4 regions of the Pseudoalteromonas issachenkonii genome follow, and region 1 is predicted to be linked to each of the others. Evidence: predicted binding sites of a transcription regulator. Region 1 holds the regulator's gene; each other region holds the start of a gene.
The links. Region 1 encodes sigma-54, which starts transcription at its own class of promoters, with help from an activator protein. Its sites were predicted from a motif close to GTTGGCACGNNNNTNGNNT; they were not measured.
Positions count from the first base shown of each region.

Region 2: the regulator sigma-54 is predicted to act here: its motif matches at 4,285-4,303, upstream of flgJ (flagellar assembly peptidoglycan hydrolase FlgJ).
Region 3: the regulator sigma-54 is predicted to act here: its motif matches at 3,196-3,214, upstream of PISS_RS03175 (DUF2726 domain-containing protein).
Region 4: the regulator sigma-54 is predicted to act here: its motif matches at 5,285-5,303, upstream of PISS_RS12865 (BON domain-containing protein).

Region 1 is NZ_CP011030.1:458,485-466,224, reverse strand. It holds gene kdsC (3-deoxy-manno-octulosonate-8-phosphatase KdsC) at 1-201, shown strand, start outside; gene lptC (LPS export ABC transporter periplasmic protein LptC) at 198-752, shown strand; gene lptA (lipopolysaccharide transport periplasmic protein LptA) at 742-1,281, shown strand; gene lptB (LPS export ABC transporter ATP-binding protein) at 1,278-2,003, shown strand; gene PISS_RS02110 (RNA polymerase factor sigma-54) at 2,338-3,837, shown strand; gene hpf (ribosome hibernation promoting factor) at 3,864-4,151, shown strand; gene ptsN (PTS IIA-like nitrogen regulatory protein PtsN) at 4,156-4,608, shown strand; gene rapZ (RNase adapter RapZ) at 4,628-5,470, shown strand; gene PISS_RS02090 (HPr family phosphocarrier protein) at 5,495-5,767, shown strand; gene mgtE (magnesium transporter) at 5,907-7,265, shown strand; gene PISS_RS02080 (YgiQ family radical SAM protein) at 7,343-7,740, opposite strand, start outside.
Region 2 is NZ_CP011030.1:2,481,901-2,489,640, reverse strand. It holds gene flgE (flagellar hook protein FlgE) at 1-712, shown strand, start outside; gene PISS_RS11560 (flagellar basal body rod protein FlgF) at 846-1,589, shown strand; gene flgG (flagellar basal-body rod protein FlgG) at 1,611-2,399, shown strand; gene flgH (flagellar basal body L-ring protein FlgH) at 2,414-3,097, shown strand; gene PISS_RS11545 (flagellar basal body P-ring protein FlgI) at 3,110-4,204, shown strand; gene flgJ (flagellar assembly peptidoglycan hydrolase FlgJ) at 4,341-5,336, shown strand; gene flgK (flagellar hook-associated protein FlgK) at 5,338-7,344, shown strand; gene flgL (flagellar hook-associated protein FlgL) at 7,347-7,740, shown strand, end outside.
Region 3 is NZ_CP011030.1:686,997-694,736, reverse strand. It holds gene arcB (aerobic respiration two-component sensor histidine kinase ArcB) at 1-2,023, opposite strand, end outside; gene folE2 (GTP cyclohydrolase FolE2) at 2,231-3,151, shown strand; gene PISS_RS03175 (DUF2726 domain-containing protein) at 3,254-3,850, shown strand; gene mtnN (5'-methylthioadenosine/S-adenosylhomocysteine nucleosidase) at 3,960-4,667, shown strand; gene PISS_RS03165 (cobalamin biosynthesis protein CobD/CbiB) at 4,668-5,630, shown strand; gene tyrS (tyrosine--tRNA ligase) at 5,670-6,869, opposite strand; gene PISS_RS03155 (peptidoglycan DD-metalloendopeptidase family protein) at 7,360-7,740, shown strand, end outside.
Region 4 is NZ_CP011030.1:2,772,834-2,780,573, reverse strand. It holds gene PISS_RS12895 (cobalamin-binding protein) at 1-1, shown strand, start outside; gene ung (uracil-DNA glycosylase) at 1-660, shown strand, start outside; gene PISS_RS12885 (DUF3545 family protein) at 720-908, opposite strand; gene tal (transaldolase) at 1,135-2,085, opposite strand; gene yaaA (peroxide stress protein YaaA) at 2,304-3,083, shown strand; gene PISS_RS12870 (mechanosensitive ion channel family protein) at 3,189-4,145, shown strand; gene PISS_RS12865 (BON domain-containing protein) at 4,891-5,211, opposite strand; gene srmB (ATP-dependent RNA helicase SrmB) at 5,451-6,677, opposite strand; gene PISS_RS12855 (tRNA1(Val) (adenine(37)-N6)-methyltransferase) at 6,754-7,452, shown strand; gene PISS_RS12850 (DUF2147 domain-containing protein) at 7,547-7,740, shown strand, end outside.

The DNA.
Region 1 (7,740 bases):
ATAGGTGATGATGGCCCAGACATGCCAGTAATGGAGCAAGTCGGTTTTGCGGTTGCCGTAAACGATGCTCATCCACTTATTAAACGTTTATCACATTATGTAACCCAACTGCCCGGCGGTTTTGGTGCGGTAAGAGAGCTGACAGACTTACTTATGCTCGAAAATAACAAGCCACTAACTAGCCAAGGAACGAGTTCATGAATGTAGCGCGCATTATACTGAGCGTTTTATTCATAAGCTGTATGGTTTGGCTCTGGTATCCTTATTTTACTAAGGTTGATATTACTGCAAGCGAAGAAACACAAGTTATTGCTAAGCCTGATTATACCGCTATTGAGCTAAAACAAACGGCTTATAATGAACAAGGTAAAGTGAGCCATAAGGTAACTGCGGTAAAAATGGAGTTGTATCAACAACTCGGTTTTACCTTTTTTGAAAAGCCTATATTCACTTTATACAACGAGCAGCAAACATGGCGTATTAACGCCGATGAAGCCACCCTCTACGACGACCGTCAACTGGTGTTAGAGGGTAATGTAACCGCTCAAAACTTAGTAGATAACGCCATGATCGATACGATCACCGCCCAGACCATCAATGTTGATATAAAACTATTAACCATGCAATCACAGCAGCCTGTCGTTATTACAGGACCTAATTTAAAAATCACAGGTAAAGGCCTTGAGGCCGATTTAAAAACCGAGGTGATTAAACTTATTAACCATACGCGAACCCTATATTATGACCAATAACCTATTTAAAATTTTAATTGTTCCCTCACTATTAATTGCTTTTAACAGTAATGGCGCTGAACCTGCTGAAGCCCCCGCTGCTAATCAAATTTCAATTAGTGCAGATAAGCAAGAAGGTCAATTAAAAGAAAACGTAGGCATTTTTGAGAAAAATGTTGAAATTATTCATGGTAATCGCCGTATCACAGCTGACCGTTTAGAAGTGCATAAACGCGATGACCTAGGCGATAACAAACAGTTATTAATTGCCACAGGCAGCCCTGCATATTTTGAAGAAACACAAGCTGATGGCACCATAATGAGCGCCAGTGCTAATGAAGTGCGTTACGATGTGTCGCTGCGTTTTTTAACCTTAATCGGCGATGCAAGCATTGCTCAAGCAGGTCAAAAAATAACAGCTAAAAGTATCACTTACGATATCGAGCAGCAGTTAATTAGCGCAGAAAAAGACGAAAACTCAACAGACCGTGTACACACTATTTTAGTCCCTGTTGAAAATAAAAAAGAAGATGATAAAGGTCAACCATGAGCACATTAAAAGCAGAGCTATTAGCTAAAAGCTACAAAGGTCGTGAAGTTGTAAAAAACGTTGGCCTAGAGGTTGAAGCTGGCAGTATTGTGGGGTTACTTGGCCCTAATGGTGCAGGTAAAACCACCACTTTTTATATGATTGTAGGCCTTGTGCCTAGCGATAAAGGCAAAATATCAATTGATGATAAAGATATTACTTTATTACCGATGCACAGCCGAGCGCGTTTAGGGATTGGTTATTTACCGCAAGAGTCGTCTATTTTTAGAAAGCTGACTGTTTATCAAAACTTAATGGCTATCTTAGAAACACGTAAAGAATTAAATAAACAACAACGCGAAGATACCTTAAATAATTTACTTGATGAATTTAGCATTCAGCATATCCGCGATAGTCAAGGTATGGCTTTATCAGGTGGTGAACGTCGCCGCGTTGAAATTGCTCGCGCGTTAGCAGCAAACCCTAAATTTATCCTTTTAGACGAACCCTTTGCGGGGGTTGATCCTATCTCAGTATTAGATATTAAAAAGATTATAGAGCATCTTAAAAACCGAGGAATTGGCGTATTGATCACAGATCACAACGTACGCGAAACTCTTGATGTTTGTGAAAAAGCCTACATAGTTTCTCATGGGGAGTTAATTGCATCAGGCACTCCAGAATATGTATTAAACGATAAAACAGTACGCGATGTTTATTTAGGCGAGCAGTTCAAGCTCTAATATGTGTGTTATTCCACTAAGCATCTGCTAAGATTAATTATACTTAGGTCTGTTGACCTTTCAAGGTTGAATTTGCAGCAGTCTGTTTGGTATTTAGGCAAGGCAGAGCCTATGTGGTGTGGTATTCCCCATAAATAGGCGATAACGCAGCATCAATGCCAAACAGGCGCTGCCCTTCGGGTTCTGCCTAGGGACGATTTACTCTTTGTTGCTCGGTTTTGACTTAGCCCACTAGGTTACAAACCTCGCGCCGCAATTAAACCGCCCCTAGTTTGAACAAATTTTAATCCGTAAAGGTCAACAGACCGTAATTTAAAAGGATTGTTAGAGATACATGAGGCAATCATTACAGCTGCGCATGGGCCAGCAACTTACAATGACTCCACAGTTGCAACAAGCAATTCGCTTATTGCAACTCAGTACATTGGATCTCCAGCAAGAAATTCAAGAAGCGCTCGATAGCAACCCCTTGCTTGAAGTTGAAGAACACGATTACAGCGAAGACACTGCAGGTAAAAACGAACAAAAAGCCGATAACGATGACTTAACGCTAAGTGCCTCAGCTGACGATAAACCTAGCGAGTATGAGCAAGATAGCGGCGAAGCAATGACCAAAGACACTATTAGCGATGATATGGCTATGGATGTTACTTGGGATGAATATATGAGCGCTGCGCCTGCCTCTTCATCGGGCCCAATGCCAGAAGATGAATCTATTTATCAAGGCTCTTCGACTGAAACGCTGCATGAGTATTTAATGTGGCAACTTCAACTGACGCCGTTTAGTCCTACCGATGAAGCGATAGCTATTGCAATTGTAGAAGCTGTAGACGACTCAGGGATTCTAACCCTTAGCTGTGAAGAAATATTAGAAAGCTTTAACCAAGAAAACGACGGCGAAGATGAAGTTGAACTTGACGAAATAGAAGCGGTACTAAAGCGTATTCAACTATTTGATCCAGTGGGAATAGCCGCGCGTAGTTTACAAGAGTGCTTGTGTATTCAGCTAAATCAATTTGATAAAGACACACCTTTTTTAAACGAAACAAAAATGATCTTAACCGATCATATTGATTTACTTGCTGCACGTGACTATCGCACGTTAATGAAAAAAACAAAGCTTAAAGAAGATGAGCTTAAAGAAATCATGACGTTGATTCATACGCTCAGCCCAAAACCGGCAGACACTATTGTCAGAGAAGAGTCTGAATACGTTATTCCTGATGTGTCGGTTAAAAAAGTTAAAGGTCGTTGGGTAGTTGAATTAAACCCAGATAGCATGCCTAAGATCAGAGTAAATAGCCAATATGCAGCTATGTCGCGTACGGTTAAATCAAGTGGTGATAGCCAGTTTATTCGCTCGCACTTACAAGAGGCTAAATGGTTTATAAAAAGCTTAGAAAGTAGAAATGACACGCTACTTAAAGTAACCAACTGTATTGTGCAGCAGCAACAGGCCTTTTTTGAACACGGTCCTGAGGCTATGAAGCCTATGGTGCTTAACGATGTGGCTGAAATGGTGGAAATGCATGAGTCGACTATATCGCGTGTTACTACGCAAAAATACATGCATACACCACGTGGCATTTTTGAGCTTAAATATTTCTTTTCAAGCCATGTAAGTACTGAAAATGGTGGCGAATGTTCATCAACAGCAATACGTGCATTAATTAAAAAATTAATCGCTGCAGAAAACTCAGCTAAACCATTGAGTGATAGTAAAATTGCAGATATATTGGCAGAGCAAGGAATTAAAGTAGCGAGGAGAACCATTGCAAAATATCGCGAATCTCTAGCTATTCCCCCGTCTAATCAACGTAAAAGTTTGATTTAAGGCGTACAACAAAGAGGAAAATGTTTATGCAACTGAATTTAACTGGTCGCCATGTAGATATTACCGACTCGCTTAGAGACTACGTAAATAGTAAATTTTCGAAGTTACAGAGGCACACTGATCACATAACGAATGTGCACGTTATTCTCGATGTAGAAAAACTAAACCAAAAAGCTGAAGCAACCGTTCATGTTAGTGGCGCTGAGATTTTTGCCTCTACTGAGCATCAAGATATGTATGCCGCTATAGACTCGCTCATTGACAAGCTAGATCGTCAAGTAATTAAACACAAAGAGAAACTTGCTCGACACTAACACTATGAAACTAAGCTCACTTATCTGTCAGGACTGCAGTAAAGCTGCGGTCCTTTTTAATAGTAAAAAAAGAATTTTAGAATTTATCAGTGAATTGGCTCACAATAAGCTGCCCTATTTAACACAACAAGATATTCTTAATGCATTAACTGCAAGAGAAAAGCTTGGAAGTACAGGCATTGGTCGAGGCATTGCTATTCCACATGGTCGCATGAGTGGTGCTCAAGAGCCCCTTGCTTTGATTTTAGTGAGCGAAACAGCTATTAATTTTGATGCGATTGATAACCGACCGGTTGACATTTTTGTCGCGTTAATTGTTCCCGATGGCGATAATCAGCAGCATTTGAAGACGCTAGCCACGATTGCTGATAAGCTCAATGATAAAGAATTTTGTAAACAGTTACGCGCCGCCAAATCGGATAGCGAACTGTATCAGGTTATCGTCAGTCAATCGTAGTAATAAAGAAAGGTGATAAATGGAATTAATAATTATAAGCGGTCGTTCAGGCTCAGGTAAATCTGTGGCGTTACGCGTTGTGGAAGACTTAGGTTATTATTGTGTAGACAATATTCCACTTAATTTATTACCATCATTAGTGCGCAGTGTTTCCGACAGTTATAATAAAATTGCCGTGAGTGTTGATGTGCGTAATCTACCTAAAGAGCAACAGCAGTTTAATGAAATCATTGAATATTTACCTGGTTTTACTAAACCAACGGTATTTTATTTAGACAGTGACGATCAAACATTAATAAAACGTTTTTCAGAAACGCGACGTCTCCACCCTTTATCTATTGATTCTTTGCCGCTTGATTTAGCCATAAAAAAAGAAAAACAACTACTTGATGTATTGATTAACCGTGCTGATTATATGATTGATACCACGGATTTAAGTGTGCATCAGCTTGCTGAATCTATTCGTGAAAAAATACTCGGAAAAAAAGATAAACAACTGATCATTACCTTTGAGTCATTTGGTTTTAAACACGGCATCCCTAAAGAAGCAGATTACGTATTCGATGCCCGTTTTTTACCAAACCCGCATTGGGAGCCTGAACTTAAGCCACTTACGGGGCTGGATCAACCAGTAAAAGACTACCTAGCAAGTCACAGCATAGTGCAAAAATTTACATGGCAAATTCAAACATTTGTGCAAACATGGCTGCCGCATTTAGAACGAAATAACCGCAGCTACTTAACCATTGCAATTGGCTGTACCGGTGGGCAACACCGCTCTGTTTATTTAGCGCAAACCATTGGCGAAAGCTTTGCAATGAGTCATCCTAATGTAAAAATTCGCCACCGAGAACAAGAATAAAATCAAAGCTTGCGAGAACATGTCATGCGCTTAGAAAATACATTTTTAATAAAAAACAAATTAGGATTACACGCTAGAGCGGCGACAGTATTAGCTCAGCTTTCTGTGCAATTTGATGCCACAATCACTTTATTTCAAGATGACAAACAAGCCGCTGGCGATAGCGTGCTGGCACTTATGTTACTCGAAAGCAGCCAAGGCAAAGAAGTTAAGGTGGTATGCGAAGGCCCCGACGCTGAGCCTGCACTTAGCGCAATAGGTGAACTCATCGACCAACGATTTAATGAGCAAGAATAAAAAAGTTCATTATTAACTCATCATCCTAAGCTTAGGTTAATAGTGGTTGAGGTAGTTTGCTCACATAAAGTAAGATAAACTAAAATTGAATAGCATTTATACCCTTCCAGCATGTAATACAATTTAATTAAGGACGCCAATGCCTGAAGCTTTAGAACAAGATATTCCACTACAACAACTAAAACAGGTGACTAAGTCACTAAATAGTGGTCAATTTGTTCAAGTTAGACGCATGCTGGCAAAAACGGCGCCTTGTGATACCGCACTTCTTTTAGAATCATCCCCGCATAAAATTCGCCGTATGCTCTGGCAGCTTGTTGATCCTGATGTACAAGGTGATGTGCTTGAAGAGCTGTCTGAAGATGTACGTTTGGGCATTATTGCGCAAATGGCACCCGAGCACATTGCTGCCGCAACCGAAGACATGGGCCATGATGACTTAGGGGAAGTACTACGTAGCCTACCTGACACCGTTTATAAAGATGTTGTTAGCGCTATGGATATTCAAGATAGAGAACGTGCAACGCAGGCTTTATCGTATCAAGAGCGCTCTGCTGGCGCATTGATGAATATAGATACCGTTACTATTCGCCCCGATGTGACTCTAGATGTGGTACTGCGTTATATTCGCTTACGCGGCGAATTACCTGAGGGTACAGATGACTTATATGTGGTTGATGAAAATAACTGCTTTTTAGGCGCCCTATCGCTGAGCACTTTATTAACCAACCCCCCTGAAAAAATTGTTCATGATTTAATGGATGAAGACTGTGAGTCTATTCCTATTTCAATGGATGAGAGCGAAGTTGCACAATTGTTTGAGCGTCATAACTGGATATCGGCACCGGTTGTTGATGACAACGCACACTTGCTTGGGCGGATCACCATTGATGATATCGTTGATGTTATTCGTGAAGACGCTGAGCACAGTTTACTGGGTTTAGCGGGTTTAGATGATGAAGAAGATACCTTTGCACCTGTGTTGAAAAGCTCTAAAAAGCGCTCAATTTGGCTGGGTGTAAACTTACTAACTGCATTGCTGGCTGCAATTGTGGCGAGCTTTTTTGAAAACACCTTAGCTATATTACCAATTCTTGCTGTGCTCAATGGTATTGTCCCGTCAATGGGTGGGGTTGCAGGCAGCCAAACCTTAACTTTGGTTATTCGCGGTATCGCGGTGGGCCATATCAACCAAACTAACCAACGTTTTTTATTATTAAAAGAACTCGCTATCGGCGCGATTAACGGTATGGTTTGGTCTATCCTAATTGCCGGTGTCGTTGCGCTTTGGCAATGGGATTTCAAACTCGGTGGTGTTTTAGCGTTTGCTATGTTTATGAATTTAGTTGCAGCAGGTATTGCGGGTGCTAGTATCCCACTATTGCTTAAAAAAATGAAAATAGATCCAGCACTTGCAGGCAGTGTGGTACTAACCACGGTAACTGATATTGTTGGTATATTTGCCTTCTTAGGTACTGCGACTTGGTTATTGATTTAATCTTTTTATAAACAAAAACACCGCATCAATACGCGGTGTTTTTGTTTAAGCCGATAGTTACTTTACATAAGTTAAGGCTACTTAGCGCGCTGGCGATTACCACCTACCTTAGGTTTAGTGTTGGCTTTTTTAAACTGGCTAAAGCCAGTATGACGAGTCAGCGCAGGACGACCGCCCTTGTTACCTTTTCCGCCTTTGGTTTGTCTTTCATCTCGCCCTTCTTCAGGGACTAAACAGTTAGGTCCTTTACCAATAAGCTTGGCTTTGCCCATGTTACGCAGGGCTTCGCGGATCATTGGCCAACCGGCAGGATCGTGATAGCGTAAAATTGCTTTATGCAAACGACGTTGGCGCGCTCCCTTAGGCACAGGTACTTGCTCCGTATTATTTTTAATATTACGTAGCGAGTTCATTTCTGTGTGGTAAATGGTGGTAGCGTTGGCCATCGGTGATGGATAAAAGTTTTGTACCTGAT
Region 2 (7,740 bases), 1.4 Mb from region 1:
TGTTCTACAATTCTTTTTTGTAAAAACAGCGCCTAATGAATGGCAAGTACATGGTACGCTTGATAAAACTCCCTTTGATGCAACTGGTGCCGCGACAGCAACACCAAGCCCGCTAAGTACCTTTGGGTTTGATGCTAGCGGTTTGCCTGCAACGACTAATGGTGCTCCAAATGTTGGTCCAACCTTTACTGATGTTAATTTAACCGGAGCTAATTTATCGGGTATTTTATCTAATGGCGCCCAATTTGATGATATTGCGATTAATTGGCGCGATGAGGCCGGTACTGCAAATAGAACGCCTACTCAATATGCGAGTCGCTTTGAGGTGAAAGCACTAGAGCAAGATGGTGCGACAGTAGGTCGCTTAGCGGGTATTGATATTGGTACAGATGGAAAAGTTGTTGCATCTTACAGTAATGGTGATTCAACTTACTTAGGTCAAGTTGCCATGGTGCGCTTTTCAAACTCACAAGGTTTGCAGCAAGTAGGTGACACTTCATGGAAAAAAAGTTTGACCTCGGGGGAACCAATTGCGGGTGAGCCAGGTTCAGGCACACTAGGCAACATTAATTCGTCAGCTCTTGAGCAGTCTAACGTAAACTTAACCAATGAGCTGGTTGATTTGATTAGTGCGCAGCGTAACTTCCAAGCAAACTCTCGTGCGCTTGAGGTTAACTCAACTATTCAACAGAACATCCTTCAGATCAGATAATCATATTTTGATTTACTAAGGCTGCTTAGTGCAGCCTTTTTTATTCCTCTCCTAAAATCTTATTCACACTTAAATTTAATTTGGCACTTATATTGCATTTACTCATACATAGATTTCTTAATGAGTCGATGTTATGGATAAAATGGTCTACATAGCGGCATCTGGCGCTAAACAAAGCATGCAAGGGCTTGCTCTTAAAGCCAATAATTTGGCAAATGCGAATACCACTGGGTTTAAATCTGATTTTGCGCAAGCACGGTCAATGCAGGCTTTCGGTGAAGGTTTGCCGACTCGTGTTTTTGCTATGCAGGAGCGCCCAGGATCAAACATGACATCGGGCGGTGTTGTTGAAACAGGTCGCAGCCTTGATATTGCTATGAGTGATAACGCATGGCTGAGTGTTCAGGATGCCTCTGGTAATGAAGCCTATACAAAAGTGGGTTCGTTAAATATAACGGCTGAAGGAATGTTGACTACCAGCGACGGTCGTCAAGTTATTGGCGAAGGTGGGCCAGTCATATTACCTGTACCGATTGAAAAAATTGAATTTAGCAAAGATGGCACTATTCAAGTTCGCCCTCAAGGTGCACCGGCTAACTTTTTAGAAGAAGTTGATCGGCTAAAAGTAGTTGATGCAAACAACGCTACACTCGAGAAGGGTAACGATGGCTTATTTAGAGCTAAACCAGGCCAAATAGTCGAAACATCAGCCAATGTACAAGTATTAGGTGGCACATTAGAAAAATCGAATGTAAATCCTGTGCATGAAATGGTCGATATGATCAGTCATCAACGCCAATTTGAATTACAAGTAAAACTGATGAAAACAGCTGAAGAGATTGACGAACGTCAAGAACAGCTGATGCGCATCGTTTAACTATAACGTGAGGATATTATTATGAATCCAGCATTATGGATAAGTAAAACAGGGCTTGACGCTCAACAAACAGATATATCGGTTATATCAAATAACTTAGCGAATGCCAGTACAGTGGGTTACAAAAAAAGCCGCGCTATTTTTGAAGACTTACTCTACCAAAATATTAATCAACCAGGCGGTCGCTCATCGCAAGACACCGAAATGCCGTCAGGCTTAATGCTGGGCGCGGGTACGAAAGTGGTCGCTAATCAGAAAAACTTTTCCCAAGGTAACATGCTCACCACTGAAAATTCATTAGATTGGATGATTTCTGGTCCTGGATTTTTTGAGGTTTTACAGCCTGATGGCAATATTGCCTATTCGCGTAACGGCCAGTTTACCACCGACGGTGAGGGGCGAGTTGTAACTTCGGGTGCCGGTTACGTTGTTCAGCCTGAAATGAATGTGCCTGATGATGCACAGTCAATCACCGTATCTCAAGATGGTGAAGTGTCAGTTCGAATTAAAGGTCAAGCCGAAAACGTGGTTATTGGTCAAATTACTATTAGTGATTTTATCAATCCGTCGGGCCTTGAGCCTATAGGGCAAAACCTTTATACCGAAACTGCAGTAAGTGGTGCACCTGTTCAAGGTAACCCGGGGGTTGAGGGCTTAGGTACAATTATTCAAGGTTCACTTGAAACATCAAATGTAAATGTGACCGAAGAGTTGGTTAATTTGATTGAAACTCAGCGAGTTTACGAAATGAACTCAAAGGTAATTTCAGCGGTTGATGAAATGATGAGCTACATCAATCAACAATTATAGTCTTGGGGGATTGTATGCGTAATATCATGTTATTTGCAGTAGGGACTTTACTGTTAAGCGGTTGTGTATCTACACAAAATAATGAAGTAGTGCAGGACGATCCCTACTATGCACCTATGTATCCTGAGCCTAATATGGAGCCAGTGGTAGCAACTGGCTCTTTATTCAGTACTCAGTTATCGAATGACTTATATGCCGATAAGAAAGCACTTAGAACAGGCGATATCATTACGGTTAAATTGCAAGAGTCAACCCAAGCCACAAAAGCGGCTAAAACAGAAACAGATAAACAAACAGATGCTAGCCTCGATCCTGTTATTGGTTTAGGTGGTTTACCGGTTAATATTGGTGGCGATAGTATTCAATTTGGGGTTGGTAGTGATGCGTCGTTTAAAGGTGACTCAAAATCAAATCAATCAAACAGCCTAGTTGGCGATATTTCGGTTAACGTGATGCGAGTATTACCAAATGGTAATTTAGTGATTCGCGGTGAAAAATGGCTAACGCTAAATACCGGTGAAGAATTTATTCGCTTAGAGGGGTTAGTGCGTCCACAAGATGTTAATGCTGATAATACCGTTGAGTCTAATCGTATTGCGAATGCGCGTATTCAGTATTCAGGTAAGGGTCAAACTCAAGAGGCACAAAGCCCGGGTTGGTTAACGCGTTTCTTTAGTAGCTCATTGTTTCCCTTTTAGAGGACATTCAACATGAATGGTTTTAAAGTTTTTTGTTTTATGGTGCTACTAGGCTGGCAATTTACTGCCAGTGCTGAGCGAATTAAAGATGTGTCTATGGTCGAAGGGGTGCGCTCAAACCAATTAGTGGGCTATGGATTGGTTGTTGGTTTACCGGGTACCGGAGAGCAAAGCCGTTTTACCGAGCAAAGTTTTAAAGGCATGCTTAATAGTTTTGGTATTACACTACCTGCGAGCTTAAAGCCAAAAATTAAAAATGTTGCAGCAGTCGCGGTTCATGCAGAACTCCCTCCATTTAGAAAGCCAGGGCAAACTATAGATATTACTGTGTCATCGATTGGCAGTGCTGGCAGCCTGCGCGGTGGCACATTATTACAAACATTTTTAAAAGGGGTTGATGGTAATGTATACGCTATTGCACAAGGGAGCTTAATTGTTGGTGGCTTAGGTGCTGAAGGCCTAGATGGCAGCCGAGTCGTTATTAATACGCCAACCGTAGGGCGTGTGCCAAACGGTGCCACGGTTGAACGTGCCGTTAAAAGCCCATTTATGCAAAACGATTATATTACCTTTAATTTAAACCGTCCGGACTTTACAACCGCAAAACGTTTAGAGAAAACCATAAATGATTTAATCGGCCCAAATAGCGCACAAGCACTCGATGCCGCCTCTATTCGGGTTGTTGCGCCACGAGATGCCTCACAGCGCGTATCGTATTTATCAACTCTTGAAAACTTAGAGTTTAAGCCTGCGGATACTTCGGCAAAAATAATTGTTAACTCACGTACCGGCACTATAGTTATTGGAAAAAATGTAAAATTACAACCTGCGGCAATTACACATGGTGGCCTTACTGTGACCATTGCTGAGCAACAAAATGTGGCGCAGCCAAATCCTCTAGCAGAGGGGGAAACAGTGGTTACCCAACAAAGTATTATTGACGTTAATCAAGATGATTCACGTGCTTTTGTATTTGACCCAGGTGTAAGCCTTGATGATTTAGTTCGTGCTATTAATGAAGTTGGCGCTGCCCCTGGCGATTTAATGGCGATTCTTGAAGCACTTAAAGAAGCCGGTGCAATTAACGGTCAGCTTGTTGTAATTTAGTTTTATAAGATTCTAGACCCTAAGCCCTAGGGTCTTTAACCCTTAACCTTTCATCCTTAACCTTTCATCGCTACTCTTCTTTTGGCTCAATTATTGCATTTAACTAGGTATTATTAATTATTGTGTCAAAAAGCTGATGGAAACAAATCATCTAGATAAGCAAAACTTTTTTGATTTAGGCAACTTAGACTCTTTGCGTCGAGATGCTTTAAACAGCGGTGATGCATCAACCGATGCATCTAAAGCGGCGTTAAAAAAAGCGGCGGCACAATTTGAAGCTATCTTCACCCAAATGCTACTGAAAAGTATGCGTAAAGCCAATGAGGCTTTTGAAGACAAAGAAAGCCCATTTAATGCAAGTGGCGTGAAGTTTTTTGAAGAAATGCACGACCAACAGATGGCTACAGAGCTTTCATCAAATGGCTCTTTGGGACTTGCAGATTTAATTGTGCAGCAACTATCGCCAGATGGAAAAAACTTTATGCCAGGCTCTGTTCTTCGTACAACGTCTGATTTCTTTAGTGACCAACGTGCGGGTAGCACCTTACCTCATCAAGAAAACCAAAAGGTCACTGAAAAAGTGCCGCTCGTTGATTCAACTGAAAAAAGCGAACAAAACATAGCGTCTGGCACATTTGAAAATGCTGAGGAATTTGTAAGCACCGTATGGGAACACGCAAAAACAGCGGCTAAGAAAATTGGTTTAAATCCGGCGGTTATGGTTGCGCAAGCAGCATTAGAGACTGGTTGGGGTAAACATATTATCAGTAAAGGTGATGGCAATAGCTCAAATAATTTATTCAATATAAAGTCAGATAAAAGTTGGCAGGGCGAAAAAGCCAGTAAGGTCACTTTAGAGTTTGAGCAAGGCGCTGCAGTTAAAAAGCAAGCAAGCTTTAGAGCGTATGACTCAATAAAAGATAGCGTGAATGATTTTGTGGATTTTTTAACACAGAACCCTCGCTATCAAGATGCATTAAACAATACAGCAAAGCCGCACAAATTTTTAGACTCTTTACAGCAAGCCGGTTATGCAACCGACCCTAACTATGCAGACAAAATAAAAAGAGTGCTTAACAGTAACGAGTTAAAGAATATCGCCACAAGCGTTATCCGCCAAGGAGTAGAGTAACATGTCGTTTAATTTATTAAATATTGCTAATTCAGGAATAAGAGCAAACTCTGAGTTATTGCAAACGACAAGTAAAAACATCGCAAACGTTAATACTGAAGGGTATGTACGAGAGCGCACTGAATTTACTACCATGATTGATAATCAGGTGGGCCGCGGTCAAACGTACCGGTTATTAAATGAGTTTGCACAAAAGCAATTAAACCGAGATACCTCAAATAAAAGCTTTTTTGATCAATTTGTTAGCGAGGCGAGTCGGGTTGATCAAATTTTTTCAGAAAAATCAAACAGCTTATCAACTAGTATCAACTCGATGTTTAACAACGTGCAAGAAGCACTTAACCAACCTTCATCTACGGTTGCTCGTTCATTGGTGATGAGTGATGCGCAAAATCTGATTGATCAAATGGACCGGCTTGCAGGTATTGTTTCAGAGCAAAAAGCAGTGGTTAATGAGCAATTAGAAATATTTTCTGAAGAGGCGAATACGTTAATCGAAAGTATTAGTTCGTTAAATCAAGAAATTGCGGGTGTTCATGGCACTAAAAACGAAGCAGATGCTAGCTCAGCTTACAACGAGCGTGATAAAGCAATACGTGATTTATCAAAACTAATTGATATAGAAACACTCGATGGCCCTAATGGTGAAAAACAAGTATTTATGGGCACAGGTGAAGCGGTTGTTATGCAAAATGGTTCATTTAACTTGTTTTCGATTAGTGGCGATCCCGATGCCAATTTTAAAGAGTTACGCTTAGATGTAAATGGTGGCCAAGCCGTTCCACTAGAAATAGATCCCACTAAACTCAAAGGTAAAATTGGTGGCTTATTGGCATTTAGAGACGATATTTTGGTGCCTGCACAAAATCAAATAGGTCAGATGGGCATTGCGCTTGCTGATTCGTTTAATCAGCAAAACCGTTTAGGAATGGATGCAAACGGTGAGCTTGGAGGCGATATTTTTGATATCCCAACGGTCAGTGCTTTTGTTTATCAAGCAAATACCGGAACAGCTAATATGTCAGCAACCGTTGAAGCTGGTAAAGGCAGTGAACTACCAGCGAGTGATTTTGTGATCACCTATACGGGGAACCCTAACGAAGTAAGTATTCAGCCAATAGATAATAAAGGCGAGCCTTTAGGCAGTGCATCGTTAGCTGTTATTCCACCGAGTGGCATTATTGACTCTGCGGCAATCACCAGCGGGGAGTCGTTTGGTTTAGAGCTAAACGTAACCGGAGCCGGTAATGCCGGTGATCAATTTCAGATAAAACTTAATAGTGGCGCGGCTGGCAATATATCGCTGACAACAGGTCGAGGAGAAGACATTGCATTGGCCTCTCCAATTAGAACAGCAGACGGGCTTGATAATACAGGCACTGGGACTATTTCACCGGGTGATGTGAGCGATGTAACTACCGGCAGTTTTACAAACCCTTTAGGCTTAGCAAATGGTCCTATTAACATTGTTAAAACTGCTAATGCTAACGAATATCAACTTACTGATGGTAATGGTACAACCACGTTTACGGTTACACCGCCTGCTAACAATATTTTGGCGCAAGCGGGGCCTCCTTATGATGGCTATGGTTTTGACTTTAATATTGAAGGGGTACCGGCTACAGGAGATACCTTTAATTTAGAATTTAATGAAGGCGGTTTTGATGATAACCGTAATGGTCAAAAACTCGCTGACTTACAAAATAGCGATTTAGTACGTCAAAATGTGGTAGCAAGTGCCTCAGCCGATAATCATAAAACCTTGAACCAGGCCTATGCTGGATTAGTAACCGATGTTGGTGTAGTAACCAGTCAAGCAAAAACCAACGGGGCGGCATTTGATGCTTTAGCACAGCAATCAGAAGCCTGGTATGAATCGTTATCCGGCGTAAATTTAGATGAAGAGGCAGCTAATTTGCTGCGTTTTCAGCAATCTTATGCTGCATCGGCTCAAGTACTGTCTGCAGCACGTTCTATTTTTGACACTTTACTGAGTGCGGCGAGGTAATTATGCGTTTATCAAATAATTTAATGTATCAAAATAACATTAATAAAATACTTGAGAATCAACAAAATGTAGCTGGTGCGCAGGAGCGCGTTACGACAGGTCAAAAATATTTGAGTACCTCAGAAAACCCTGCTGCTATTTCGCAGGGTATGTTGTACACCAATAAAATAGAAACTAATGAGCAGCTGACGAAGAATATTAACCAGCTAAAAGGGCGTTTAGAAACCGAAGAAAGTTTATTACAAGGTATGAACGACACTATTTTAGAAGCGCAAATGTTAACTATACGAGCGGGCAATGGTTCGTTAGATAAAGGTGATTTGGCTTCGGTTGCCAGTGAACTAAAAGAATTGCAAAAATCGCTGCTTAACTTAATGAATAGTCAATCTGAAGGGG
Region 3 (7,740 bases), 230 kb from region 1:
CGCCCATCGAATTTACAAAGTCTTCAATGGTTTCAACATCCAACAAGTCAGTATTAATTTGATTTAATAACGCTTGATTGACCACTCGTTGAGGAGCCTCGGTTAGCGCTTGCTTAATGCCAAAGAGTTCAGCGAGCATATTATCTAACTTGCTTGTGTTTATTGGTTTAGCTAGTGCGCCTTGAATAGATATACCCTCAAGCTCTTCTTCAGCACTGCGAACATTGGCCGTTAATGCCACTATTGGTAGCTGATCAAAATGACTTTGAGCGCGAATTTGTCTTGCTACTTCGTCACCATTAATATCAGGCAACTGCATATCAAGTAATACTAAATCTAAGTCATCTTCAGTTTCGACAAACGATAAAGCATCTTCCCCCGTTTCAGCCCACAGCACTTCGTGTCCACGTTGCTCTAGTAGGTTAGTAGCAATTTCAGCATTAAGTGGCACATCCTCCACTAATAAAATATATAAGCTACGGCCAACATAACTATGTTCGGTAGGTGCACTACATAAATTCAGCGGAATTTGTACCGTAAAGCAGCTGCCCTCTCCTGGGGTACTATTAACCGTTATTGTGCCTTTCATTGCGCTTACTAACGCTTTGGTGACAGCTAAGCCAATACCTGAACCTATGGCATTGGTGCCTTTAAGATCTGGCGCTTTATAGTACATGTCAAAAATGCGTGTTAGTTGCTCTTGTGGAATACCTTCACCGGTATCGAGTATTTTAATAATAAGCCAAGGGCCATCTTCACGGTTTTCTCTGGCACAATCTAAGATTACGCTCCCTTGTTGAGTAAACTTAACGGCGTTATTAATTAAGTTCCACACCACTTGGCGTAAACGAGTCGGGTCAAGCAAAGCATATATGTCAAGCATGCCAGAACGCTTCACTTCAAACGAAAGCTCTTTTTGCTCAGCAATAAGGCCTGCAAAGTTAACTACATCGTTGATAAAGTCCGAAACATTAATTTCGTTGGCGGCAATATCTAACTGCTCACGGTCAATTTTATCTAAATCTATAATATCGTTGAATATGTTACCTAGCGTTTCGGCGCTTGAAAACACGGTATTACACCAACTGCGTTGCTGTTTGTTTAATTCGGTATCCAGTAGCATGCGCGTTAAGCCCACAATACCATTAAGCGGTGTGCGTAACTCATGGCTTAATGTGGCAATAAATTTCCCTTTATCTTTATAAGCTGTTTCCAGTGCCTGCGCAGCTTCTTTACGACTGGTTATATCACGGCCAAACGCAAGTAAACCAATGTAATCCCCTTGTTCATTAATAAAGGGAAGTTTACGCAATTCAAACCACCTAATTTCACCGTTTACTGAGTACTCCACATCTATAGTTAAACCTTGGTGCGTACGCTCAACCTGCTCATCGGTTCTGAGTACTTCTGATAAAAAGTGGCTTGGGAATATTTCTTCTGCGGCTTTACCAATAAGTTCGCCACTGGTTTTGCCCATTACCTCTTCAAACATTTTATTACAACCGGCAAACACCCCGTTGTTATCGCGGTAATAAAATAAATCCGGCGAGGAGTCTACTATTGAGCGCAGTAACATGCCTTGCTGTGCGAGTTCTTGTTGTGTTTTTTTACGCTCTGCAATTTCACGCCTAAGCTCTTCTATTGCTCGGTGTTTGGCATGAAAAGCCATTTTACGTTCGTCAATTTCAATATTTAAGCGGTTAATATTGTCTTTGAGGGTTTGATTTAAAAGCTTCTCTTGTTTTGTGGCACTATCTAAATAAGCATAAGAGGCATCAAGTTGCCGAATAGAGTTTAATAATATGCTGATAACTAAAGGAGAAACAACCGAGGTAAAAAATACCACGGCGAGTATATCAACCAAGTTTACTTCGCCTATGGCAACGTAATAAAACATACTTGATAAAACCAGCGATATTGTTAGTAATAATGCATAGCAAATAGCAGCAGTTTTAAACTCACCAAAACGAGTTATTGAACTGGAAAGAACTCGAACCCACGGGTTCAAAGAAGAATCAGTCATATATCAGTTTTTCTCTTAGCTAAATGCTTAGGGTCTGTTGACCTTTCAAGGTTAAAGGCTAATTTTAGCATTTTCTATCAGCTATTTTCATGTTGTGCGACAAAAACAATAAAATTTCATGTTTGGTGTTATTTGCTGCATTTCAGCAAATCTTTATTTAGTGTAAAATGCGGCGTTTTAAATATTGCAAATAACGAGTAACGTATCATGCAAAAAACTATGCCAGATATTGCTAACACGGCTGCCGCATTACAAACAGGTAAATTAGACTGGGTAGGTATGGGCGATATAGAGCTGCCTTTTATTTTTGAATCTCTTGATTTAGCTCCAGTTACCGTTAATGCAAAAGCACGCGCCTTTGTTAATTTACACAAAGAAGATGCTAAAGGCATTCATATGTCGCGACTATTTTTAGCGTTGGATCACCTCTCAACTGAGCAACAGGTCAATCCACAAACCTTAGCACAAGCCTTAGATACCTTTATCACCAGTCATGAAGGCTTAAGTGATAAAGCACACATTGAATTTAAATTTGAATTGCCGCTACGCCGTAAGTCATTACTTAGTGGTAAAGCAGGTTGGAAAAGCTATCCCATTGTACTTACCAGCACTATAAATCAAGGCGTTATTAGTTTTGAGCTCAGCGTTGATGTGACTTATTCATCAACTTGCCCCTGCTCTGCAGCACTGGCTCGCCAATTAATTCAAAACGCATTCAGCGAAAAGTTTTCTCAAGAAACACTCACTCAATCAGAAGTTTTAGAGTGGCTTGGAACAACTCAAGGCATTGTAGCAACCCCGCATTCACAGCGTTCAATTGCTAATGTTAAAGTTAAATTAGCAAATAACATTAAACAGTTTGATGTGGTTAACTTAATAAACTTACTAGAAGGTGAGCTAAAAACACCAGTACAAGCTGCGGTAAAACGTGAAGACGAACAAGAGTTTGCTCGCTTAAACGGTCAAAATTTAATGTTTTGTGAAGACGCAGCACGAAAAATTAAAACGACGTTAGAGTCAAAAGAGTTTAGCGATTACTTCCTGCAAATTAACCATTATGAGTCTTTACATGCTCATGATGCAGTTGCGATTGCCGTAAAAGGTATTGAAGGCGGTTATAAAGCATAATAGTGCTCATCCCCATTCGTTAATAAAACAACCATAACAACTATTTAGGCACATAAATTGCTTTAGAAAAGCAGTGTCAATTTGTTGTTATGGAGTTACCGTATGGAATTCGCTTTATTATTAATATTAGTGCTAGTTGTTGGGGCATCTGTCGTTGCGTCAAAATTTAATGATGACGGCGGAAACCCTTATCCTTTTACTCGTAAGCAAAGTGTATTTACCCAAGTAGAAGGAGCGTTTCTGAATTTATTAGAGCGCGCTGTTGGCGATCAATATAAAATTGTTAGTCGCGTTAAACTAATCGATGTGATTGACTGTAAACAAGGCCTGTCTGTCAAATCTAAACGTGCGGCAATGACTAAAGCAAAAAATAAGCAGCTCGACTTTGTTTTAGTAGATAAAGAAAAAATGACCATAGTGGCTGCGGTTGACTTAGTTAATAACGCCAATAAAGATGGCCACAAAGCACAGCGCGACTGGTTTGTTAATGGCGCATTGGAAGCCGCAGGTATTCCACATATTCGTATGAAAGTGAAGGCAGGCTACCGCCCAAGCGAAGTACGCGATGCAATTATGTTTAAATTAGGTAAGCCAGCGGCATCTAAACCTTCACGACCTACGCGTGCTAGAGTTCATAAACCGGCGGTACTGTCTCCTTCTCAAGCAAAGGCACAATCAACAGCCCTTGCTGAAATATAATCAATAAGTTTATAAAGTGCGGGCTTTTTAAGCTCGCATTTTTGTTTGTTTTACCCCACGTTATTTTTTGCAGTATAATCATCGTATTCAAACTCAGGAATTTAACACTATGAATGTTGGTATTATTGGCGCAATGGAGCCAGAAGTTAAAATTTTGCGCGAGGCGATGCAAAATCCACAAGTTTTAACCAAGGCTGGTTTTACTTTTTACACAGGCGAGCTTGCAGGCAATACCGTCACTTTAGTGCAATCAGGTATTGGTAAAGTCGCTTCGACAATCGCAACCACATTACTTATCGATAACTTCAATCCAGATTGTGTTATTAACACTGGCTCTGCCGGTGGATTCGACCCATCACTAAACGTTGGCGATGTAGTAATTTCATCTGAAGTACGTCATCACGATGTTGATGTAACAGCGTTTGGTTACGAAATTGGCCAAGTACCACAAATGCCAGCAGGTTTTACTGCTCACCCTAAACTTGTAGAAGCAGCCGAGCAAACAATTGCACAAATTAGTGAAGTAAAAACCCTTGTTGGTTTAATTTGCACTGGCGACTCGTTTATGTGCGACCCTGTTCGTATTGAAAAAGCACGCAGTGACTTCCCTACAATGCTAGCAGTAGAGATGGAAGGTGCATCAATTGCGCAAACGTGTTTTGCACTTAATACACCATTTGTTGTTATTCGCTCAATGTCTGATATTGCAGGCAAAGAGTCGCCGCAATCATTTGAAGAATACTTAGAAACAGCCTCTATAAATTCATCAAAAATGGTCGTAGCTTTACTTGAGAAATTAACGGCGGTTACGCTGTAAATGCTCAATAATATTGTTCAAAATCATTTGGACTTTATTGTATTTATTTGTGCGCTCCTTGCTGAGCGCTTTTTACCTTTAGTAAGTTGGTATCACCCTAACCACATACTCTCTGCTATTTTTAGCGCTATAAGCCAGCGTATTTATAAAAAAACAGACACCAAGCAATATCATTATTTAGCAGCCTCAATGGCAAGTACGCTTATACTTAGTACTGTGCTTATTATTGTAGTTTTACTGCTTCAGCTTGCCTTTTACCCCGAGCTGTTATCAGGTCTTATTTTATATTTATGCCTAGAAAACAGTAGCCTGAATAAAAAAGCGATACGCATAGCTAGGCTAGTCAAAAAAAATCAAAAATCGACAGCACGCGAATTATTAAAGCCACTAGTAGCCCGTGAAGTTAATGCACTTTCAAGCCCCGGGATCATTAAAGCCATTATGGAAAGTGTCATACTTAGAACGGCGCGTCATTACTTTGTGGTAATTTTCATATTTTTAGTATTGGGCCCCGTCGCCGCTCTCGCCTATCGTTTAATCACTCTAATTCAACAGGCGTGGCGAAGTGATATAGCCCCTAACAGCTCTTTTTTGATGCCGCTTAAACTGGTTCTTTTTATTGTTGAGTACATTCCCATACGTTTACTCGCGCTGACAATTGCCTCACTAAAGGCCAGTAAAAAAAGCATGCATTATATTAAGCATTATGGCCGACACTTTTATCAAACCAATACAGGCTGGTTACTTAGTGTATGTTCTGCATCTTTGGGGGTTCAACTTGGTGGGCCTGCTATTTATAATACACAGCGTTTTAATAAAATGCGTGTCGGTGTAGAGCGTCTTCCCAACGCCGATGACGTACCACAACTACTCAATACACTTAACCAAACTCGCTTTTTTTGGCTTCTGATTATTATTAGCGTTGAAATTATTAAGGCTGTTCTCGTTTTTAAGTTCGCATAAAAAAACCAGCCGTAGCTGGTTTTTATAATGTCCGCAGTTTTAAGCTACGGTGATATTTGCAAATTTGCGTTTACCTACTTGGTAAATAGCCGTTGTGCCTTTTACAATTTCCAATTTGGTATCTGTAATTTTGTCCTCGCCGTTAAGCTTTACAGCACCTTGTTTGATCATCCTCATGGCCTCTGAGGTACTCGCCACTAAGCCCGCTTCTTTAAGTAAGTTAGCGATTAAAATTGACTCATCATCAATATTAACTGTCAGCTCAGGGATTTCATCTGGCAAGGCTTTTTTCTGAAAACGCTGGATGAAGTCATCATGAGCAGCTTGCGCATCAGCTTCACTGTGAAAACGCGCAATTAGCTCTTTAGCTAATTCAATTTTAATATCGCGCGGGTTAGTGCCCTGCTCTACACGCTGTTTTTGCGCTGCAATTTGCTCAATAGAAAGGCTACTTAGCAAATCGTAGTAACGCCACATGAGTACGTCACTAATTGACATGATTTTACCGAACATATCTGAAGGTGTATCAGTAATACCAATATAATTACCGAGTGACTTCGACATTTTCTGAACGCCGTCAGTTCCCTCAAGTAAAGGCATCATTAATACTGTTTGTGGTTTTTGACCTTCATCTTTTTGCAGCTCACGACCCATTAATAGGTTAAAACGCTGATCGGTGCCGCCTAGCTCAACATCTGACTCTAATGCGACTGAATCCCAGCCTTGCACCAGTGGATACAAAAACTCATGAATCGCAATCGATTGACCGCCAGCATAGCGCTTTTTAAAATCATCACGCTCAAGCATACGCGCCACAGTTTGACGCGCGGCTAATTTTATCATCCCCGCAGCGCCTAATTTCTCCATCCATGTAGAGTTAAAAGCGACGGTTGTTTTAGCCGGGTCTAAAATTTTGAACACCTGCTCTTTATAGGTTTCGGCGTTGGCAAGCACGTCATCACGTGTAAGTGGTTTACGGGTCACATTTTTGCCCGTTGGATCACCAATCATACCGGTAAAATCACCAATTAAAAAAATAACCTCATGACCTAAATCTTGAAAGGTTTTCATTTTATTAATGAGTACAGTGTGACCTAGGTGTAAATCTGGAGCCGTAGGATCAAAACCAGCTTTAATTTTTAGCTTTTTCCCCGACTTTAATTTTTCAACCAACTCATCTTCAATTAATATCTCTTCTGCACCGCGTTTTATCTCTGCTAGAGCGGTTTGTAAATCCACTGTGTGTTACTCCAAAAAATTCTGACAACGAAGGGGTGTAATATGCTCACGGTTTATTGCTAGCGCGTTATCACAAAGCAAATAAAACTATTTAGCTAACATAACAAATTTCCACCTAATTAGAACAACTTTTTTAACTAATCGCAGCACCAACTAAAATGCAGGGTGTACGTTCTAAAAGGGGATATAAACGAGCGATTAATAATACGCCAAAAGTGTTTATCACAAACTAAAAACAGTTTACAAATTAATCACTTCTCGTAATTAAACCGTTTTATAAGCTAATTTAACATTATGATGAAAAAGCAAAGTATCCAAGAATATAAAATAGTGTAACAGTTCAACTTTAAACACAAACAGCCTGAATACCCTATGATTTTAGCCTAATTTAACTCGAGTTTAAATCTACAAAATACTAGTATTCACAGATTATTCGTTATATCCTGCAATATAACCTATTTATTATCTTGACAGCAGAAAAAGGCACGTTATGGTTCACGTGGTTAACACGCTCCCCAAAAAACACAAAATGCTTATTCTAGGTTTGGTTTCTGCTATTGTTGCCTTAGCCTTTCTTCCTTCTGAAAAAGCCACTGCATCCAAAGACAATAGTGAAAACACACTAGAAATTGGTAAGCGCTATGAATTACAAATTAAAGTAGGTGAGAACGAAAAACTCACAGACCTAAATTCAGAGCAGGCAGCACAAAAACTTCCAGAATATGATTTTGTCGATCACCAAGTTAAAAATGGTGACAACTTAGCAATTATTTTTAAGCGTGCCGGTTTTTCTGCGCAAACGCTGCATAAACTTGTAAACACCAACGCTGAAACACGTAAGCTAACTAAAATTCACCCAGGTGAAACGTTA
Region 4 (7,740 bases), 1.1 Mb from region 1:
AGCAACTGGTCATCTTTTTTAAACCATGAACTTAGCCAAACATATATGCAGCAAACCCTTGAATATATTGCGAATAAACGATCCGAAGGCACTGCTGTATATCCGCCAAAATCACAGATGTTTAGCGCATTTGATGCAACTCCACTTAGCGACATTAAAGTGGTTATATTAGGTCAAGACCCTTACCATGGAGAAGGGCAAGCGCATGGTTTGTGTTTTTCAGTATTGCCTGAGGTTAAAAAGCTCCCGCCTTCGCTCAAAAATATTTATAAAGAGTTAGTAACTGATATTAATGGCTTTACCACGCCAGAACACGGCTATTTACAAGGCTGGGCAAAGCAAGGTGTGTTTTTGCTCAATACAGTATTAACTGTAGAGCAAGGGCAAGCCCATTCCCATAAACACTTAGGTTGGGAGCAATTTACCGATAACGTGATTGCTCATATAAATGAGCACTGCCAAGGTGTGGTGTTTATTTTATGGGGCGCACATGCACAAAAAAAAGGTAAAAGTATTGATCGCCAGCGCCATCATGTATTGGCAGGGCCTCATCCTTCGCCGCTTTCAGCGCATCGCGGCTTTTTTGGTTGCCAGCACTTTTCCAAAACCAATGAACTGTTAATAGCGCAAGGGGCGCAGCCCATTAATTGGCAGGTATAGGGTAATAGGCATTAAAAAAGGCTTTCATTTATGAAAGCCTTTTTAGTTGCTTATGTTAGTTAAAACTCTAACTCATCAATAGCAACACTATCCGCAAAATAGTCAAGCTCCTGTAGTTCTTTGCGCAAACGTTGCTTATCTTTTATTGCTTCTATTTCGCGCCATTTTCTTTTTTTATTTTTTTGAGAGGTTTTTTTCGATGTATCAGAACCTTCTAATATCTCTATTATTTCGTTTAGGCTATCCATTGATTATCTCCTATTGACCACTTTTTGAACCTCGGCAGTATCTATACCACAGCTATTAATAAAATAGAATATAAATGTGACGAAACTGTTACTAACGGGTGGTATTTTGATGAAGATCAATGAGAACAGCACTTAAATGGGGACAAGGCGAGTATTTAAAATAAAATTGCAGGTATAAAAAAACGCCGCAATAAGCGACGTTTTTAAACTCTTAAACAGCGGTTAGTTACATCGCTTTAAAGCGTGCTTCTAACTGCTCTTGCGCATCTGCAAATGAGCGAATACCTTCAGCGAGTTTTTCAGTCGCCATGGCATCTTGGTTATGTAACCAACGGAACTGTGTTTCGCTAAGTGGCTCAGGTTTTGGCTCTTTAGCAATATCACTTGCTAGCAAGTATTCTTCAGCACCTTCTAAATTACCCAAATCTTCTAAAAGATTAGGGCTAATTGTTAGCTTATCGCATCCTGTAAGGGCAATAATTTCACCGGTATTACGAAAGCTTGCGCCCATAACTACGGTTTTGTAGTCGTGACGTTTGTAAAACTCAAAAATGCTACGTACAGATTGCACACCCGGATCTTGAAGCGGATCGGTTGGTTTTTCCATACCGTTTGCCACGTGCCAATCTAAAATACGGCCAACAAATGGAGAGATTAAAAATACGTTTGCATCAGCACAAGCGCGCGCTTGGGCATCGCTGAATAATAAAGTAAGGTTACACTTAGTGCCTTCTTTTTCTAATTGCTCAGCCGCTTTAATACCTTCCCACGTTGACGCTATTTTAATTAAAATTTTGTCTTTGCTTACGCCTTCTTTTTCGTAAAGGCTCAATAGCGTGTGTGCTTTATTAATTGTTGCTTGGGTATCAAATGACAAACGTGCATCAACTTCGGTAGAAATATAACCCGGTACAATTTCACTAATTTCTTTACCAAGTAATACTGCAAAATAATCACAAGCCAGCTCTAGCTGTTTTGCAGGCTGTTGCTCTGTTTCTTTTGCATACTGCCATGCTTTATCTAGATAAGGTTTGTAAGCTTCAATCTCGCTCGCTTTTAAAAGTAGCGATGGATTGGTAGTCGCATCTTCAGGTTGATGTTTTTTTATGGCTTCTATATCGCCCGTGTCGGCCACGATAGAAGAATGTTGTTTAAGCCTTTGTAGAGCGCTAGTCATTTGCTTTTCCTCATTCCAAGCAAGTTAAAAGAAAATCTAAACTACCTTAATATAGCTATACTGCAACAGTGTGACAATGCTTGATAGGTCTTATGTCCTTATCAATAAAAAAACGGTAACGGTTGAGTTTTAGGTAGGATAATTTTAAACAAAACGTGCTTTTCGTTTCATTTAATGTTGAAATTGACATTAAATAATTTACAAGTCAATAGCTAACTATGATCACTGTTATTTCACCAGCAAAGAATCTTGATTACGACACGCCACCCGCAACAGATAAGTTCACTCAACCTGAATTACTTGAGCACAGCGAAGCGCTCATGAAAGTATGCCGTGAACTAACTCCTGCGCAAATTGGCAGTTTAATGAAAATTAGCGATAAACTCGCAGGCCTCAACGCAGCGCGTTTTAGTGAGTGGGCACAACCATTCACTACCGATAATGCTAAACAGGCCGTGCTTGCCTTTAACGGCGATGTATACGGCGGGTTAGATGCTAATACCCTCACTACTAAGCAGCTTGATTACGCTCAAGACCATTTACGTATACTTTCGGGATTATACGGAGTATTAAAGCCGCTTGATTTAATGCAGGCTTATCGCTTAGAAATGGGTACAAAACTTGAAAACAGCCGGGGTAAAAACTTATATGAGTTTTGGGGCAGTGTTATTGCTAATAAACTTAACGACGTATTAGCGGCACAAGATGCACAATACTTAGTAAACCTAGCCTCTAACGAATACTTTAAAGCAGTAGATAAAAAAACGCTTAACGCACACATTATTACACCACACTTTAAAGACTGTAAAAACGGCCAATATAAAGTGATTAGCTTTTACGCTAAAAAAGCGCGCGGCATGATGGCACGCTACATCATTGAAAATCAAGTGACTCAATTAAGCCAACTCAAAGAGTTTACTGTGGCCGGCTATTACTTTAGCCCAGAGGCAACCACCAAAGAACTTGAACCGGTATTTTTACGCGAAGAGCAAAACTAACACACTTTTTAAAGTATTTAATAAGCCATGCATTGCATGGCTTTTTTATACTGGCGTTATTTTTGCAAACCTTAGATTACTAACCCTAACTAAGGTATAAAATAAATGCTCTCAATTCCCTCAATTACAGAAGCCGAAAAGTTGATAGAAGAAAAGCTCGGCGGTTGGTTTGATGTAGTTATAAGCCATATCCCTAATTTTATTGTTGCGGTGATCATTGCCATTCTATTTTCATTTATTGCGCGTTTGGCAGGCAAAGGAATGAAAAATGTTTTACGTCGCTCGCTCGACTCTACGCAAATTGCCGATTTAATGGCCTCAATATTTAAAGTTATTGTACTGAGTGTGGGGGTATTTATTGCCCTTGATTTTATGGGCTTAAAAAGTACTGTCACTTCTCTGCTTGCTGGTGCAGGTATTGTTGGTCTTGCCATTGGTTTTGCTTTTCAAGATATGACCGAAAACCTGATAGCGGGTATTGCCATGGGAATTCGTAAACCGTTTAAAGCGGGTGATGTCATAGAAACCGATAATGTGTTTGGTTCGGTACATTCAATAAACTTGCGCAACACACTAATAGAGAGCTTTTACGGGCAATTGATACTGGTACCTAATAAAATACTATTTAGAAATGTACTGCGTAATTACAGCACCTTAGGGGTAAGACGAATAGAAGTGCCGGTGGGTATTTCTTACGCTGACGATATAGAAAAAGCCAGTGAGGTCATCGTCGACAAAATTAACCAATTTGACTTTGTGATCCGCAAAAATGAAACCGCTGTTTATGCCGAAGGCTTTGGTGATAGCAGTATAAACTTGTTGGTGTGGTTTTGGATCAAATACCCTGGCGAGCCTGATTTTATGACGGTGCGTCACAAAGGAGTTGTGGCTGTAAAGCAAGCACTCGATGCCGCTGATATTAGTATTCCGTTTCCTATTCGTACGTTGGATTTTGGTATTAAGGGCGGTGAAAAACTCGATGCCATGATAAGCGATAAAATAAGTCAGCAGTCAGCAAATAAAGAGGGTGACAATAATACTGATGCAAGCCAAGGTGAGTAAATAATTTAAAACCCCGAAGGTAAAAGCATTGGGAAATAGTTACTGACTATCAGCGCGTTTTTACAAAGTAAAACGCGCTTTTTATAATAAATAATATAAGGGTCTGTTGACCTTTGCGGATTAAAATTAGTTCAAACTAAGAGCTATTTAATCGCGACGCGAGGTTTGTTGCCTAGTGGGCTCGATAACTGCTCCTGCGTTATTCTACTGGCTTACATCCATGTAATAATAAGTAAAAACCGAGCAAAGCTTCCGCGTCCAGCTCACGCTCCTTACCACCATCCATGTAGCCAACAAAGAGTAAATGTCCCTGGGTAGAACCCTTGGCTAAATACCAAACAGACTACTGCAAATTCAACCTTGAAAGAACAACAGACCCAATTGATAATCTGAAGTAATTAAAGCCTTGCGCTAACTGCCTTAAAAGCATCTCAATTATAAAACTATATCGATAAGGTTTCTCATCTCAAAATAGATTATTTAATCAGCCGAACTAGAGCCCAAGCTTGATGTAAGCGCTTTATAATAAGTGTCTATAAACAAAGGTTTCAAAAGTATAAGCAGCTGCAATGAGCGTCGCGATTGGTGCGTAAATTAAAAGGCATTTAATTAAGTATTTAAACTGGCTTGGGAATATGCTCTGCAGTGAATTATATTGTGCAAACCATAAAAAAGCGCCGCTTGTGTTGGAGAAACAAGCAGCGCTGAGGGATAAGTTAAGCGTATTGGTTAAGAAAAAGTTGTATTAAATGACACTAATTTTGTTATGAATGATTTTAACCCCATCCATATTTTCTAAAAACTTTTGTGCAAGAGCGCGTTCAAAACCGTTATTGGCTTCACCTTTAAGTTCAACGTCACCGTCATTAACGTATACGTTTAGTTTTTCTAACTTTAAATTTGGGTTAGTGCGCAATTCATGAGTAATAGATTGTTGTAAATTAGGTTGTGTAGCCACACTGCTAACTACAGCTAAATGCGTTGCTGCACTGACTTTAAAAGCAGAGACTAATAAAAATAAACAACAAAACGAAATAAAACCGATAGTAAATTTAATGCGACTCATAACTATATCCTTAGTGTGTTACTAAAAAACAACGCCATTACTCGGCGTTTTAATACTCGTATATTCGATAGGGTTACAAGTTTCATTCCAAGGTTAACTATTTGAAATAAATTACTATTTTATTAATTAGTTATTCAGCTAAGTATTTTTTACATATTACTATGAATAGCTTACTCACTGTTTTTAAGCCACAAAAAAGCCGACAAACGTCGGCTCAATTAAATGTGTTAAAGCTAAAGCTATTTTTTCTTTTTAGCTTTGGCTTTTTTCTTTGCTTTCATTTTTACTGGATCTTTACGCTTTTTAACCGGTGGCTTGGCTTCTTTATGCTTTGGTTCTAATCCTTTAAATACACGGCGTTTTAGCTTTTGCTCTATGTAACGTTCTACTTTGTAAAGTATGCCAATGTCGTGCGCTTCAATGAGTGAAATTGCAATACCTTTTTTACCCGCGCGACCTGTACGGCCAATACGGTGTACGTATACATCTGCAGTGCGAGGCATATCAAAATTAATTACGTGGCTTATATCAGCTACATCAATACCGCGGGCCGCCACATCGGTAGCGACTAAAATACGGGTTTTGCCACTGTGGAAGTTTTCCATGGCTTTCATGCGTTTGTCTTGTGGCATTTCACCACGTAGCCACGCAGCTTTTACGCCGTTATTAGTAAGCTCACCAATTAGGGTTTCAAGGCGCTCACGGGTTTTTACAAACACAATCGCTTTACTAACATCAGGGCCATTTAAAGTGTTAACTAATAGCTCTAGTTTATGGCGGTAGTCGTCGGCTAAATGAACCCATTGATGAATTTTAGCTTTTTCTTTACGTGATGATTCGGCTTCAAGTAGCGCGGGGTCGTTTAAAATACGCTCAGCAAATAATTCTACGCTATCGCCCTCAAGGGTGGCTGAGAATAAAAAGCACTGACGACGGTTTTTAGCTTCATCACAAATGCGCAGCATTTCTTTACGAAAACCCATGTCGAGCATGCGGTCGGCTTCATCAAGAATGAGCATTTCTACGTTTTCTGCGTGGAAGTTCTCGGTTTCCAAATACTCCATTAAACGCCCAGGTGTGGCGATTAAAATGTCATTATTATTTTCAAAAATTTCTTTGTGTGTACCGTAGTTTATACCGCCGGTAACCACCCCAATTTTTAACTGGGTTTGTTTTGCAAGTAACTCACATTGTTCATGAATTTGATAAGCAAGCTCGCGCGTTGGGGTCATAATTAATACCCGTGCAAAGCCCGGATCACGACGTGGGAAATCCATTAAATATTGAATTGCCGGAATTAAAAATGCCGCCGTTTTACCCGTACCTGTTGGTGCCGACGCTAAAATGTCGCGTCCTTGCAACGCCTCAGGAATGGCTTGTTGTTGAATGCTAGTGGGGGTTTCATAGCCCATTTTATTAATAGCATTGAGTAGCTTATCATCAAGATCAAATTCAGAAAATTGCATAGAGTGTCAAAAATAGGGGACAATTGCCGTTAATTATACGCACTTAAACCTGCTTGGTGAATGAAAAGGTGAAAAAATGTCTGGTTTTGCATTTAAACAATTTAAGGTTGAGCACGACCAGTGCGCCATGAAGGTCTCTACCGATGGTATTTTACTGGGCGCATGGGCTGATTTAAGCCACGCAAATACGTTACTTGATATAGGAACAGGTACAGGGTTACTGGCTCTAATGTGTAAGCAACGAGCGCCACATTTAAAGGTGAGCGCGGTTGAAGTTGATGAAGCCGCCTACCAGCAGGCTTTACAAAATTGCCAGCAAAGCCCTTGGCCGGATATTAGTATTTACCATCAGCCTATTCAGCAGTTTGAGGCTGTGGGTTTATTTGATTGTGTTATAGCTAATCCGCCTTATTTTAATCACAGTTTAAAAGGTGATAATGCAGCGCGAAATACCGCTCGCCATACCGATGGTTTAAGCTTTGCAGAACTGCTTGGTGCGTTTAGGCAACTAAGTCATCAACATTCGCGTTTTAATCTTATTTTACCCACCACTGAGGCGCAGTTATTTATAACATTAGCACAGCAGCAAGGGCTGTATTTAAATCGTCACTGCCAAGTACAAGCTATGCCAAATAAGCCCTTTAGCCGCAGTTTGATGACTTTTAGTTTTGATGATGGCGAAGTAAGTAAAAGCACCCTATGCATAAGGGAGTTAAGTAATGCTTACAGTCAAGACTACATTGCACTGTGCAAGGCGTTTTATTTAAATATGTAATACCACGCTGTATGCCTAAAGCATTTTTACGTAGAGTGTTTTATAAAGGATTGTTAGTATGGCACCATTATTGACTCATATTTAAAGTAATTTGATGAATTTATTAACTAAAAAATCAAAAAAAATACTATTACTAGCCCTTTTAGCGGGCAGCTTATTTAACACCTCTGAGGTTTTTGCTAACCCCACACCGGTTGGGCTTTGGAAAACTATTAACGAAGAGACCAACGAGGCTAAGTCGTACGTGCGCATTACTGAGCAAGATGGCGTGCTGACTGGTAAAATTGA